One region of the Specibacter sp. NPDC057265 genome, then DNA from elsewhere that is predicted to be linked to it. Evidence: predicted binding sites of a transcription regulator. Region 1 holds the regulator's gene; the other holds the start of a gene.

Region 1 (7,482 bases):
GGCTGCGGCGCATGAGGAGGATCTGCTCATTGTGATGCGCGCCTACTTTGAAAAGCCGCGCACCACCGTTGGCTGGAAGGGCCTGATCAACGATCCGGCCCTGGACGGCAGCCACGATGTGGGGGCAGGGCTGCACCTGGCCCGGACCTTCCTGCGTGACGTGGCCGCCCTGGGGCTGCCCACTGCCACGGAGTTCCTGGAGCCCATCAGCCCGCAGTACACCGCCGACCTCATCTCCTGGGGTGCCATTGGCGCCAGAACCACCGAAAGTCAGATCCACCGTCAATTAAGCTCGGGCTTGTCCATGCCGGTGGGATTCAAGAACGGCACCGATGGTGATCTGCAGGTGGCACTTGACGCCTGCAATGCCGCCGGCGCGGCGCAGTCCTTCCTCGGGATCGACGCCGACGGCCGGGCGGCACTGGTCAGCACGGCCGGGAACAGGGACGCGCACGTGATCCTGCGTGGGGGACGCAAGGGGCCCAACTACCGGGCCGGGGACGTGGCGCAGGCGGCAGGCCTTGCCGCTGCGGCTGGCGTCAACCCGCGACTCATTGTGGACGCCAGCCATGCCAACTCCGGCAAAAGCCATCACCGCCAGGCCGAAGTGGCGCTGGACATTGCCGCGCAGCTGGAGTCCGCTGACACCTCGGCCCACACCATTGCCGGGGTCATGCTGGAGAGCTTCCTGGTGGGTGGGGCGCAGGGCCTGAACGTTCAGGAGGTCGCTGCCGGCACCGCCAATCTGGTGTACGGCCAAAGCGTGACGGATGCCTGCATGGACTGGGGCATCACCGTGGAGGTGCTGGGCAAATTGGCGCAGGCGTCCCGCACGCGCCGCACCGCCGCCAGCTAGTTCCGGCGAAAACGGTGGTGAACCCCGCGCCCCGTCGCGGGACGGGCGTGGTGCAGGGCACAGAAGGCCAGGGACGGCCCGGTTCGGTGCATACAGGGTAAAGGCGGTACCCTAGGAAAGATCCATTTTCGGCTTTGACCGATTCCTGCGATCGGTCGACCTAATCGTTTACGGCCTCTTCGAGGCTGTTCTATGCAGTTTGTGAGGAACTTTCATGGGTTCAGTAGTCAAGAAGCGCCGCAAGAGGATGTCCAAGAAGAAGCACCGCAAGCAGCTTCGCAAGACACGCCACCAGCGTCGCAATAAGAAGTAGAACTTCTTATTGCGTAAAGCACCCGTTCACCCTTTGCCGGGTGGGCGGGTGTTTTTGTTGCGGCCGGTGGGGAGCCGCCGCAGTCAGCGCCTGCGCATCATGGATACGCCGCGCCACAAACCATAGACGACGCCGGCACCCGTGGCGGCCCGCAAACCCCAGGTGGCGGCCCGCCGGCCTGAACGGAAGTCGTAGATGGGCCAGTTGTTGTCCCTGGCGTGCCGGCGCAGCTGCCCGTCGGGGTTGATGGCCACCGGGTGGCCCACCGCCATGAGCAGGGGGATGTCATTAAAGGAGTCGCTGTAGGCCCAGCAGCGCTTTAAATCCAGTCCCTGCGCCAGGGCCAGTTCCTTCACGGCGCGGCCCTTTGCGGCACCGTGCAGAATTTCCCCCACGAGGCGCCCGGTGTAGTGTCCGTCCTCAATTTCGGCCACAGTCCCCAGCGCACCGGTGAGGTTCAGGCGCTCGGCCATCACCCCGGCGACCTCAACGGGAGTGGCAGTCACCAGCCACACCTGACGCCCGGTGCTTAGGTGTTCATCGGCCAGGGCCTTGGTTCCGGGCCAGATTTTGGAGGCGATCATCTCGTCGTAGACCTCGCCGCCAATTTCGCGAATGAACTCGGCGCTGATGCCGGCGGCCAGTTTTTGGGCGGAATCCTGAATGGAATGGACATCACTCATGTTCTCGCCGCGCAGGATGAACTTGGCTTGTTTCCAGGCAAAACCCGCTGCGTCGTGGAGCGTAAAGGCACGCTTTTGGTACATTTTGCGGGCCACATGGAACAGGCTTGCGCCCTCCATCATGGTGTTGTCCACGTCGAAGAAAGCCGCCTCGCCAAGGTGCTGCACAGTAGTCGAGGAGGTCTCGGCTCTGTCAAGGATCGCGTCGGGCATGCAACGAGTCTAGTCAATGCATGCCCCTGTGCCCGCCACCGGCTGCGGCGGGGGGACTGTGGGGAAACTTTCGTTGGCGTACCGTTGCAGGCATGGATCCTTTGCCTTCCCAGCCCGTCCCGCCGGCAACTTCTCCCACGGTGCAGTTGCTGACCAAAGCCGGCTGCCACCTCTGCGAGAACGCCCGGACCGTGGTGGCCCAGGTCAGTGGCGAGCTGGGGCTGGCGTGGGATGAAGTGGACATTGCCCAGGATGCGCAGCTGGGGGCCCGCTATGGGGAGGAAATCCCCGTGGTGCTGGTGGACGGCGTGCCCCGGGACTTTTGGCACATTGATCCGGAGCGTCTGCGCGCCATTTTGACGTCCCTGGGCGGCGGGCACTAGTCGTGGCGCGTCTTGCTTTTGGCACTGAACCGCCCACGACTTAGAGTTGAGGCAGACCCTGGCGGGCGTGTTGACGCCCTCGTGAAGTCATTGCGAGCGGCCGTGGCCTGAGAAGGTGGAGAGTGATTTAATGGCACTGCAGACATCGCAGGAGGGCAAGGCCCAGCCCGGCCCCGAGCTGCCGCCTGCAACGGTCTCACGCTTGACCCTGTACCTGCGCACCTTGAATGCCCTGCTCGCTGAGGGCGCGGTGAGCGTGTCCTCCGAAGCGCTGGCCGAATCAGCCGGCGTCGGCTCCGCCAACGTCCGCAAGGACCTGTCCCACTTGGGCTCCTACGGCACCCGCGGGGTGGGCTATGACGTGGCAACCCTGAGCCGGCGCATTGTCCAGGCCCTGGGATTGACCCAGGAATGGCGGGTTGCCATTGTGGGGGCCGGCAACCTGGGCCGTGCCCTGGCCCGCTACGCAGGATTTGAATCCCGCGGTTTCCACGTCGCTGCGCTGCTGGACGCCGACCAAATGGTGGTGGGCACCGAAATTGGCTGGCTGCGCGTCAGCGATGTGGCCAATTTGGAGTCGGTGCTCAAGTCCACGCGGGCCAATATGGTGGTTTTGGCCCTGCCCGCAGCCGTGGCACAGTCCATCTGCGACCGGGTGGTGGCGGCCGGGGTCCACAGCATCCTCAGCTTCGCTCCCGTGGCCCTGAGCACCCCGGAGCATGTGAACCTGCGCAAGGTGGACATGGCCACGGAACTGCAGATCCTTGCCTATCATGCCCAGCGGATGCAGGAAACGGTCCTGGAACAGGAACGCCCCGGCGCCTGACTGCTGCGGCGGGGCGTTGGGTCTGGTTCAGGGCAGTGTCACGGCATCAGCGCCCGCCGCGGCGGGACTTTTCTGCGGCAAAGAACTCCTTGGCGGGGGAGCGGTAGAGCAGGAAAACCCCCACCAGCCCCAACAGGATCTGCGCAATGGCCAGGGGGTTGGGCTGCACCAAAAAGGTGATGGACAAGATGCCCAGCACCAGCGCGGTGGTGCGTGCCCAGCCTGCTCCGCGGCGGATGGCCCGGGCCAGCCAAAAGTAAACCACGGCCATGGCCAGGCTGATGACAAAGGCCACCACGAGTGCGGCATTGACCAGTGCCGGGTCCGCGTAGGCGTCGGCCATGGCGGGGGTGGCGGCCATGCTGCTTTGCAGCACCTCGATCACGGAGGCCTTCAACGTGGGCACGAACAGCACTGCGAGCAGCGCAATCACCGACATTGCCTGGATGACGCCGGCAAGCATGATCAGCCGGGCGCCGGTGAGGACCTTGCCTGGAATGGCTGCGGGCATGGTTGACGTGCCGGGCTGGCCGCCGCCAAAGCCGGGGTAGGAGGGGGCAGGAGCAATGTTCCGCCCCGCCAGGGCCGCCTTTTGCGCGTCCTGGATTTCCTGCGGCGGCTCCCAGCCTGCCGGGGCGTATTGACCGTACCGCGGGACGCCGGGAGCAATTTCACCGTAACTGGAGTCAATGGCGGGACGCTCTGGTGATTCTTCACCGGGGGTGGTCATGACTGCTGCTCCCTCACTCCTGTTGGACCTTGCACGGCAGACGGGCTGCACCGCCTGGGACGCAGGCAATGCGCTGCCTGGCGCCTGCGGCTTTCCTTAAACCCTACGCGACCTCCCGCGCGCCCGCTGCCGTGCCGGGTGAAGAGGTGCCCTGGCGTGCCGGGAGCCGGCGGGAATGCACAAAAAATGCCGGCCCGCACACAGGTGCGGACCGGCATTTTGCTTACCCCGGCGGCGTTTTAGGCCAGCGGGCCGCGGCGGGTGCTGACTAGGCTGCCTTGACGAAGGCCACGTCCAAGGTGATGGTGACCTTGTCCGAGACCAGCACGCCGCCGGCCTCCAGCGCTGCGTTCCAGGTCAGGCCGAATTCCTTGCGGCTGATGACTGTCTTGGCTTCGAAGCCGGCGCGGGTGGCGCCGAAGGGGTCAACGGCCACGCCGTTGAATTCGCCCTTGAAGGTCACGGTCTGGGTGACGCCGTGGATGGTGAGCTCACCGGTGAGTTCGAAGTCTTCGCTGTCACCGGAGATGCCAGTGGAGGAAAAGGTCAGGGTGGGGAACGTCTCGACGTCCAGGAAGTCGGCACCCTTGACGTGGCCGTCGCGGCCTGCGTCGCCGGAGTTGAAGCTGGCTGCCTGGATGGTGGCGGTGACGGAGGAGTCGGACAGGGTCGCGCCGAGGGTGAGTTCGCCGGCAATGTCGGTGAACTGGCCGCGGACCTTGGAGATGCCCGCGTGGCGGACGACGAAGCCCACCGTGCTGTGTGAGGCGTCGAGGTTCCAGGTGCCCTGGGCGAGTCCGGTTGATTCAATGGTGATTGCTGACATGGGAATGCTCCTTGAATTGTTTTCCTACACGATGGCAGGATCTCCGTGGTGGTGATCCTTCACAGGGCATAAGCATGCGTTTGCATCTAATATTCCCTGCTGGCTGAAAAACTTTTGAATCCCTGGATTAACCCCTTGCTGTGCAACTTTGAGAAACTGGTTCCCATGTCCCCTGTAACTGTTCACCTCCTGCGCCACGGCGAGGTTTTTAACCCCGATGGCGTGCTCTATGGCCGGCTCCCTGAATTCCACCTTTCCGAACGCGGCCAGGCCATGGCGGTGATGGTGGCCGAGCACTTCCGGGAAATTCAAAACAACGGCGGCGGCGCCCCCGTTTATTTGGTGGCCTCCCCGCTCACCCGGGCCCAGGAAACAGCCCAGCCCCTGGCCACCGCGCTGGGGCTGGAAATCGTCACCGACCCGCGCATCATTGAGGCGGAAAACCACTTTGAGGGGATGAAGGTCAACCGCGCGGAACTGCGCAGGCCACGGCACTGGCGCCACTTCACCAATCCTTTGCGGCCCTCCTGGGGGGAGCCGTACGCAGCCCAGGCTCAACGCATGCTCGAGGCGGCGCGGGATGCCCGGCGTCGTGCGTATGAATTGGGCGGGGACGGCGCGCAGGCCGTCATGGTCAGCCACCAGCTGCCCATCTGGTCCACGCGGCGCAGCGCCGAGGGCAGGCGCCTGTGGCACGATCCCCGCAACAGGGAATGCACGCTGGCCTCGCTCACCTCTCTGAGCTTTGAAGGCGATGACATTGTGGGGGTCAACTACAGTGAACCGGCCGCGGCGCTGCTCCCCGGCGCGGCCACCACCCCCGGCGCATGAGGCCCGCGCACACAGCTGACAATCAGCTATTCGACGTAGCGTAGAACATAATGCCATGTCTGCGCCTGCGCGATGGCTTCAAGATATGAGAAATGAAAGACTGGCCTTGAATTCCTCGATGAGCCGCAGATCGTTTTTTGCCGCCGGTGGCGCCGTCATGGCCTTTGCCCTGGCTGCCTGCACCAGCGATGACCCGCTGGCCCAACAGGCCAATGCGGGAGACAACAAAAACTACATTGCCGGCGACGGCTCCGTCACCGAGTTCGGCGCCGCCGACAGGATGGCTCCGGTGGAGTTCAAGGCCACCTTGTTCACTGGGGAAACGGTGGATTCGGCGGACTTTGCCGGCCAGGTGACGGTGTTGAACTTTTGGTACGCCGCCTGCGCCCCATGCCGCCTGGAGGCCCCCGATCTGCAAGCCCTCCACATGGAATTCGCGCCACAGGGCGCACAATTCTTGGGCGTGAACGTCCGCGATGAGAAGGCCACCGCGGAGGCGTTTGAACGCAACTTTGGCCTGGACTACCCCAGCATTGTGGACAAGGACGGCGGCGTGCTGCTGGCCATGACCAAGTTCGTGCCGCCGTCGGCCGTCCCCACCACCTTGGTGCTGGACAAGCAGGGACGGGTGTCGGCCAGGGTTTTGGGCGTCGCGGAAAAGGGCACGCTGAAGGCCCTGCTCACCAGCGCGCTCGCGGAAGCCTGAGGGCATCTCCGGGCCATGAACAATCCCTTTGCTGAGACTGTGCTCAGCGGCTCCATGCTGCTGGCGATGCCCGTGGCCCTCCTGGCCGGGCTGGTCTCCTTTTTGTCCCCCTGCGTCCTGCCCCTGGTCCCTGGCTATTTGGGTTATGTCAGCGGACTCAGTGGTGCGGATTTGCAGGATCAGCGCCGTGGCCGGATGTTCGCCGGCATTGCCCTCTTTGTGCTGGGCTTTTCCGTGGTGTTCGTCTTGATGGGTGCCGTTTTTGGCCAACTCGGTGCCTGGCTCATGGGCCCGGACGCCGCCTGGGTGACGCAGCTGCTGGGTCTGGTGGTGATGGTGATGGGCTTTGTGTTCCTGGGCGGCCGGGGCTGGTTCCAGGGCGAGGCAAAAATCCATGCGAAACCACCGGCGGGACTGTGGGGTGCGCCCATTCTGGGCGTAACCTTTGGACTGGGCTGGGCGCCCTGCATTGGCCCCACTTTCAGCGCCGTGCAGCTGCTGGCGTTTTCCGGCGGCGCCAATGCCTACAGGGGCGCATTTTTGACCTTTGTGTACTGCCTGGGGCTGGGTCTGCCCTTTTTGTTCATTGCCCTCGGCGCCCGCAAGGGGCTCGGCGCCCTGGCGTTCTTCCGCAGGCATCGGCGCGGACTGCAGTACTTTGGCGGCGGCATGTTGATCGTGTTGGGCCTGCTCATGGTCTCGGGCCTGTGGGGGAGCTGGATCAACGAGTTGCAGTCGTGGTTCGCCAATGAAGTGAGATTGCCCATCTAATGAAAGAGACAGCGGTGGAAGAAGCCACAAAGCAAGCTCCCCCAGCTGCTGCCGGAGGTACCTCCGGCAGCAGCGTCACCCTGCCGCAGCTGGGCTTCACCGGCATGCTTCGTTGGGCTTGGCGGCAGCTCACCAGCATGCGCACGGCGCTGTTGCTGCTGCTGCTGCTGGCGGTGGCGGCAGTGCCCGGTTCCTTGTTCCCGCAGCGGCCTTCGGCGCCGTCGGAAGTGACGCAGTACTTGAAGGACAACCCCACCTCGGGGCCCATCATGGACTGGTTCAAGCTCTTTGACGTCTACTCCTCACCGTGGTTCGCGGCCATTTACCTGCTGCTGTTCACCTCC
Region 2 (7,482 bases), on a different contig from region 1:
TCGATGGCTTCAGGGTGGCTGAGGTTGTCGCCCGTATTCACCACCAAATCCGGTTCAAGGGCTGCCAGGTTCCGCAACCATTGGGCTGTCTTGTTTTGACCGGGGGAGAAGTGGATGTCCGACAGGTGCAAAATGGTGAACGGTTCCGCTCCGGCGGGAAGAATGGCCAGCGACTCTTCCCGGAGTTCGAAGTTGTGACGTTCAATGAAGGCACCGTAGGCCACGGCGCCGGCACCGGCGGCAACAGCAAGCCCCGCCGCTGCTCCCCAGGCTGGGAGACGGGACGGGGCCGCTTGGGTACTTGTCATTTGGCTGCTTAGTCCTTCTTCTCCGCGGCTGGCTTGTCGGAGTCTTTCTTCTCCGGTTCAGCGGCTTTGGGTGCCGGGGCTGGTGCCACCGGTGCCGGTGCATTGACCATGCTGGCCGGCGGTGCCGGGAATCCGCTGACGTCGTAGAAGCCCCCGACCTGGTTCATGTAACCCTGCCAGGCCTTTCCGGCGTAGGTGGCCCCATCAACATAGTCGATGCGCTGGCCGGCGATCAGCTTGCCATTGTTGGAGGCGCTCTTTTCCTCCGGGCTGCCCACCCAGGAAGCGGTGGACAGGCCCTTGGTGAAGCCAACCGTCCAGGTCTGCTCGGAGTTGTTGGTAGTACCTGTCTTGGCCGCTGCCGGGTACTGCAGCGGAATTTGGTAGCCGGAGCCCCTGACCAGCACTTCCTGCAGAACACTTGTCACACCAGCTGCAACTTCCGGTTTGACTGTCTGTTGGCAATTGGCGGCAGGGACGGGGAACTGATCACCCTTGGCGTTGCTGATGGAGACCAGGGCAATGGGATTGCACTTGATCCCGCCGGAGGCAAAGGTGGCAAAGGCGGTGGCCATGGTCAGCGGTGCAACTTCACCCGAACCCAGTAGGGAGCTGACATAGTCCAGGCTGTAGGGCTGGTTGGGGTCCTTGCCCAGATGAATGCCGGTGGCTGTCATCATTTTTTGAATGTTGCACATATCCAGCTGCGCAGCTGTTGCGAAGGTTGCTGTGTTCAAGGAGTTGTAGAGACCCTCGCGGGCAGTGACACGCCTGTAAAAGCCGCCCTCGGCGTTTTGCAGGTCCGGCGTGGCATCGGGGTTGGTGCTGTCATAAATGCCCGTGGTGGTGCCACAGCTGTTCGTCCAGTTGAAACCTGCCGGGTAACGGCGCACGGAGGCGTCCACGACGTCATTGATGCGGTTGCCGGCATTGAGCCATTCGGCAAAAGTGAAGGGCTTGATGGTTGAACCCACATCGAAGCCACCGGAACCGCCCAGCAGGTTGCCATTGGCATCCACGCTGTCAACGTTGAAGTTGTAGTCGGTTTTCCACTGGCCCTCCGGGGCATTCAGCTTGGTGTTTTGTGCCATCGCCAAGATCTTGCCCGAACCGGGCTGTACCGTAACAAGGCCCTGGCCGACGCGGTCGGGGTTGTTGTCAGCGGGAGTGAAATTGGCGAACTGGACCTGCGCGGCGTCCTGCAGTCCCGGATCCAGCGTGGTGGTTACTGTCAGGCCGCCCTGCTTGAGCAGCTTCTCGCGGTCCTCCGGTGTTTCGCCGTATGCGGGATCGTTCAAGATCAAGTTGCTGACGTACTCGCAGAAGTACTCGGCCCTGACCGCCGTGGTGCAGCCGTTGCGGTTGGGGGTGATCTTCAAGCCAAGATCCGATTTCACGGCCGCATCATGCTGCGCGGCGTCGATCTTGCCTTGTTCCAGCATCAAATCAAGCACCAAATTGCGGCGCGCCATGGCGTTCTCCGGATTCGCCACCGGATCGTACGTGACCGGAGCGTTGACCACCCCTGCCAACAAGGCCGACTGTGCCGGGTTCAAATCCTTGGCGGAGATGCCAAAGTAAAAGGCGGCTGCGGATTCAACACCAAAGTTGCCGTTGGCAAAGAGCACCCAGTTCAAGTAGCCCTGCAGGATCTCGTCCTTGGAGTATTTCTTCTCCATGGCGATGGCCAGCTTGATCTCGCGGACCTTGTCACCCACGCCCTTGTCGCCACCGAGCTTGATCTTGTCGTTCTCACCGTTGGCGGCGTACGTCTGAATGATCACGTTATTGACATACTGCTGCGTAATGGTGGACGCGCCCTGGCGTGAGCCGCCCTGCGCCATGGACGCCACGGCGCGGGCCAGGCCGCGGGTGTCAATGCCGCCGTGCTCGTAATAGCGGGAGTCCTCCACGGCTATGACGGCGTCGCGCATATATTGGGAGATGTTCTCCAAGGGCACTTCAATGCGGTTCTGATCATAAAAGGTTGCCAACAAGGAACCATCGGCGGCCAAAATTTTCGAGGACTGTGCCGGCGTCCCCACCGTCATCTCATCGGGGAGGTCGTCAAAGAAGGAGATGGACGAGGTGGCCGTGGCACCCGTCAAGGCGACCGCGGGGACCATGAGACCGGCCACGAGCACACCACAAATGGTGCTGATGCCCAGGAAGGCCACCACTTTGCCCAATGTGGTGGCGGTGTCGAAAATGGGGTGTTTAGTTGCTGCCATTTTTCCAGTTTACCGGCAGGGGCTACGCTTTGAAGTATGACCAAATGGGAGTACTCTACAATTCCGCTGATTATCCACAACACCAAGGCGATCCTGGACAGCTGGGGCGACGATGGTTGGGAACTGGTGCAAGTGGTTCCCGGACCCGAGGGACGCGGGCTTGTGGCCTATTTAAAGCGTGAGAAGGCGTGAGCGTGGAAACCGCATCAGCACAAGGAACTTCGCGTATTGAAGCCCGTCTGGCGGAGCTCGGCCTGAGCCTGCCAGCAGTGGCCGCCCCCGTGGCCGCCTACGTGCCGGCAGTCATTTCCGGTAACCATGTCTACACCTCCGGACAGCTGCCTTTTATTGACGGCAAACTCCCAGCTTCGGGGAAGGTGGGCGGGCAGGTTTCAGCTGAGGACGCAAAATCCCTCGCCGCAACCTCCGCCATCAATGCCCTGGCCGCCCTGAAAAACGTCATTGGCAACCTGGACCGTGTCACCCGCATTGTCAAGGTGGTGGGCTTCGTGGCCTCCGATCCGTCCTTCACCGGCCAGCCTGGTGTCATTAATGGAGCTTCCGAGCTTCTTGGTGAAGTATTTGGTGAGGCAGGCATCCACGCACGCTCCGCCGTCGGAGTGTCAGTGCTGCCCCTGGATTCCCCCGTGGAAGTTGAACTGATTGCCGAATTCCAGTAGCACCCCTGCGGGCTTCCGGCCCGCGGGAAAGCGGCTCTTTCCGCTTAACCCGGACCAGCGCGAAGCCGCGCTGGCCTGGGTCGAGTTCGGCGAGCACACCCCCCGCAAACCCCGCCAGGCCTCCTCGGTGGTGCTGCTTAAAGACAGCCCCGGGGGTCTGCAGACCTTCATGACGTATCGCTCAGGCGGTTCGCCGCTGGGTCCCGTTGCTTTCCCGGGCGGCACCGTGGAAGCGGCCGACGACGACGTCACCGACTGGGCGGGCCCCGCACCGGCGGCGTGGGCCAAAAATTTGGGCACCGCCGACATTGGCCTGGCGAAACGCCACGTGGTTGCGGCCATCCGGGAATTGTTCGAAGAAACCGGCATATTGCTGGCCGGCCCGGATGCCTCCTCGCTGGTGGAAGGAAATTCGGGTCCTGAATGGATGCGTGCCCGCGTGTCCATTGCGAGCCAGGAAAACACCTTCGCCTCGGTGCTAAAACGCTATGGACTGGTGCTGCGCACCGATCTGTTGAAATCCCTGAGCCACTGGACCAGCCCGGATTTTGCCCACAGACGCTTTGACACCCGTTACTTTGCGGCAGCCAACCCGGTAAACCAGGAGGCGTCGCTGCTGGAAAACAAGGGGTTGTGGGGGCGGTGGGTCACCGCCGCGGAGGTTTTGAAGGACCGCCACAACAGCGCACTGGGTGACGAGATCAATTTGCCGGCCACCCGCGGGGTGGTGCTGGGGGAACTGCTGGTGCCCAGCGTGGAGATCATTCTGGAGAAGATCGCCGCCGCGCGCGGCTGCATTGCCTACCTCAACCACACACGCGCCATTAATGAATACCAGCCCAAACTCGTTGCCGGGGCGGGGAGCACCTTCAGCCTGGAAGTGGCGACCGCACCCCTTTCCGAGGGGGCTCCCTGCCGCGAGCGGTAGGGGCCGGCAGGACCCGCTGCCCAAGGCGCGGGGTGAATGGACGTTAAACCCAAACGGCCCGGTCATGTTGACCGGGCCGTTTGTTTGCTTCAGCTGGATAAATGTTTTTTCTAGCGTGAGCGCTGGCGCAAACGGTTGACGTCCAAAATCACCACTGCACGGGCTTCCAGGCGAAGCCAGCCGCGCTGGACAAACTCAGCCAGGGCCTTGTTGACGGTCTCGCGGGACGCGCCGACCAGCTGGGCCAACTCCTCCTGGGTGAGCTCGTGCGCCACCAGGATGCCGTCGGTGGCGGGGCGGCCAAACCTGTCCGCCAAATCCAGGATGGCCTTGGCCACGCGGCCGGGAACATCGGAGAAGACCAAATCGGAGAGGTTGTCATTGGTGCGGCGCAGGCGGCGGGCCAGTGCCTGCAGCAGCTGCATGGACACCTCGGGACGGTTGCGCAGCAGGGCGTTGAGGGATTCGTTCTTCAATCCGGCCAGGCGGGTCTCCGAGACGGCAGTGGCTGTGGTGCTCCGCGGTGCCGGGTCAAAGAGGGCCATTTCGCCAAACAATTCGCCCGGTCCCAGAATGGCCACGAGGGATTCGCGGCCGTCGGAGGAGGTGCGGCCCAGCTTGACCTTGCCGGAAACGATGAAGTAGAGCTGATCGCCCTGATCGCCTTCACGGAACACCGACGCGCCTCGGGAAAGATCAACCTCTGCCAGTTCGTCCGTCAGCAGGCGGAATGCCTCGTCGTCCAGGGTGGCGAAAAGGGGGGCCCGGCGCAGTACCTCGATGTCCATGAAAACTCCTTGCAGTATGTAGCTATTCAGTAAAGACCTATTAATGATTGTTTCAGAAGAATTTTGTTTTTGTGACCAATTTGGCATTACCGGCTTACGTTGTCAGCATATTGGCAGTCTTGTTGCGAGCCAAGCCCCGCAAATGTCGCACCCACGCCGGTAGCATTGGCAGTCGGAATGGACGCGTTTGTCCTGCACCAAAAAATGGCGGGCGAGGGCCCGGGAGGAGCTGCAACGGGTGTTTGGTTTCTCATGGTTGGATGCGCTGCTGATCTTGTGGCTGCTGTGGCAATTCATTTATGGTCTCAATGCCGGGCTCGTGGCGGGCCTGGGTGGTTTGGTGGGAATTATTGCCGGGGCCGTGGCCGCGTTCTTCGCCGCCCCCCTTGCCAGTCAAATAGCAGTCAGCCCCGGCTGGCGCACCACCTTGGTCATTGTGGGCACGGTGGTGCTCATTGCCGTGGGCCACGCCTTTGGCATCAAGTTGGGAAGGGCCATTGGCCGCGCCATGAAATCCGGTTCCATCCGGGCCGTCAACCGCATTTTGGGCGGGGCCTTGAACCTTGGCGTGGGGGCATTGATTTTGTCCATGCTGGCTTTCGGGGTGTCCAACCTGGGCATTCCGGCGGTGTCCAAGCAATTGAGCGATTCAAAAGTCATTTCCCGCATTGATTCCTGGACCCCCAGCCCTGTGAAGGCTGCCGTGGCACAGGTGCGTTCACTGGTGTTGGAAGAGGGCATCCCGGCGCTGCTTAACCCCGATGGCAGCAACGTTGATGTTGCGGCCCCCCAGGGGGAAACCAACACGCCTGCGCTGAACACGGCGGCACAATCGGTGATGAAAATTTCCGGCACCGCCTTTCAATGCGGCCAAAACCAGACCGGAACCGGATTTGTCATTTCCCCCGGGCGGGTCATGACCAATGCCCATGTGGTGGCGGGCGTCTCCCAGCCCGTGGTGCAGACCCAGGAACAAGGGGCATTGCCGGCGCGGGTGGTCTACTTTGACTCCGGCCAGGACCTGGCCGTGCTGGCCGTGGATTCTTTGGCTGCGGCACCGCTGCCGGCGGCGCAGACGGTTCCGGCCAAAACGGGCACGGTTTTTGCCGGCTACCCTTTGGGCGGGCCCCTGCAGCTGCGGCCGGCCACCGTGCTCTCCTCCGGCCCCATGCTGGTGCCTGACGTTGCCAGCGGCAACCCCTCGCCCGTGGATGTCTACCAGCTGGCAGGCAATGTTCAATCGGGCAACTCGGGCGGGCCGCTGCTGGATACCAGCGGCAAGGTGGTGGGCGTGATTTTCGCCAAGGCCACCGCCACCGACACGGTGGGTTTTGCCCTCACCATGGAAGAGGCCGGCCCGGTCATTCAAGCAGCACCCACCCTTGAGCGGGAAGTGGACTCCGGCAGCTGCAAGGTGGGCTGATCCGGCGGCCTGATCCACCCCGGGTGTTTTACGCGAGCGTCTTGTCGAAGAAGTTCACGGCCAGTTCGTAACCGTGAATGCCGGCCCCCACAATGACTGCTGTGCATACGGCTGACAGATAGGAGTGGTGGCGGAATTCCTCGCGGAGGTGGACATTGGAAATGTGCACCTCCACGGCTGGAAGTTCCACTGCGGCCAGGGCATCGCGCAGGGCCACCGAGGTGTGCGTGTAGGCGCCGGCATTGATGATGATTCCCGCCGCCGTGCCCCGCGCGGCGTGGATGGCATCCAGCAGGACGCCCTCATGGTTGGACTGCAGACACGTGGCGTCGAACCCGGCGGCCTCGGCAGCGGCGGTGGTGAGGCGTTCGACGTCGGCCAGGCTGGCTGTGCCGTAGATTCCGGGTTCGCGGGTGCCCAATAAGTTCAGGTTGGGGCCATTGAGGATCAACAGGGTGCCGCGCGGGCGTGGAGAAGTCATGGCTTAATGATGCCCCACACGGCAACAGGCCCGGCCACCGGATGACGGTGGCCGGGCCTGTTGTGACTTACAGGCTGCGCTAGGCCTTCAAGGAGGCGGCAATCTGGCTCATGACAGTGTTGTCGGCCAAGGTTGAGGAATCCCCTGCCTCACGCCCCTCGGCAATGTCCTTAAGCAAACGGCGCATGATCTTCCCGGAGCGGGTCTTGGGCAACTCCGGCACCACCAGAATGGTCTTGGGCTTGGCAATGGGTCCAATTTCGCGGCCCACATGGTTGCGCAGCGTGGTGACAATGTCCGGATCCTCTGCGGCCGAGCCGCGCAGGATCACAAACGCCACCACTGCCTGGCCGGTGGTTTCATCCGCGGCGCCCACCACGGCCGCTTCCGCCACCGAGGGATGGCTGACCAGGGCGGATTCAATTTCAGTGGTGGAGAGGCGGTGGCCGGAAATGTTCATGACGTCATCCACCCGGCCCAAAAGCCAAATATCGCCGTCCTCATCCCATTTGGCGCCGTCGCCGGCAAAATACATGTTGTCAAAGCGGGACCAGTAGGTGTCCTGGTAGCGTTCGTTGTCGCCCCAGATGCCGCGCAGCATGGACGGCCAGGGCTCGCGGATGGTCAGGTAGCCGCCATGGCC

What was found. The regulator Rex, encoded in region 1, represses fermentation and respiration genes when NADH is low (regulators of the CRP and FNR family bind a similar motif). The targets are predictions, from matches to a motif close to CTTGTGAANNNNTTCACAAG.
Region 2: the regulator Rex is predicted to act here: its motif matches at 5,004-5,023, upstream of ACFUCV_RS09700 (MarP family serine protease).

What each region holds. Positions count from the first base shown of each region.
Region 1 covers NZ_JBHUYE010000019.1:2,508-9,989, reverse strand. The annotation lists gene ACFUCV_RS12325 (3-deoxy-7-phosphoheptulonate synthase) at 1-856, shown strand, start outside; gene ACFUCV_RS12320 (30S ribosomal protein bS22) at 1,071-1,169, shown strand; gene ACFUCV_RS12315 (HAD family hydrolase) at 1,253-2,065, opposite strand; gene ACFUCV_RS12310 (glutaredoxin family protein) at 2,158-2,448, shown strand; gene ACFUCV_RS12305 (redox-sensing transcriptional repressor Rex) at 2,579-3,274, shown strand; gene ACFUCV_RS12300 (hypothetical protein) at 3,321-4,004, opposite strand; gene ACFUCV_RS12295 (YceI family protein) at 4,273-4,830, opposite strand; gene ACFUCV_RS12290 (histidine phosphatase family protein) at 4,996-5,661, shown strand; gene ACFUCV_RS12285 (TlpA family protein disulfide reductase) at 5,780-6,367, shown strand; gene ACFUCV_RS12280 (cytochrome c biogenesis CcdA family protein) at 6,383-7,138, shown strand; gene ACFUCV_RS12275 (cytochrome c biogenesis protein ResB) at 7,138-7,482, shown strand, end outside.
Region 2 covers NZ_JBHUYE010000011.1:37,466-44,947, reverse strand. The annotation lists gene ACFUCV_RS09730 (metallophosphoesterase) at 1-308, opposite strand, end outside; gene ACFUCV_RS09725 (transglycosylase domain-containing protein) at 317-2,539, opposite strand; gene ACFUCV_RS09720 (hypothetical protein) at 2,576-2,731, shown strand; gene ACFUCV_RS09715 (RidA family protein) at 2,734-3,219, shown strand; gene ACFUCV_RS09710 (NUDIX hydrolase) at 3,203-4,147, shown strand; gene ACFUCV_RS09705 (Crp/Fnr family transcriptional regulator) at 4,258-4,935, opposite strand; gene ACFUCV_RS09700 (MarP family serine protease) at 5,174-6,358, shown strand; gene aroQ (type II 3-dehydroquinate dehydratase) at 6,387-6,839, opposite strand; gene acs (acetate--CoA ligase) at 6,919-7,482, opposite strand, start outside.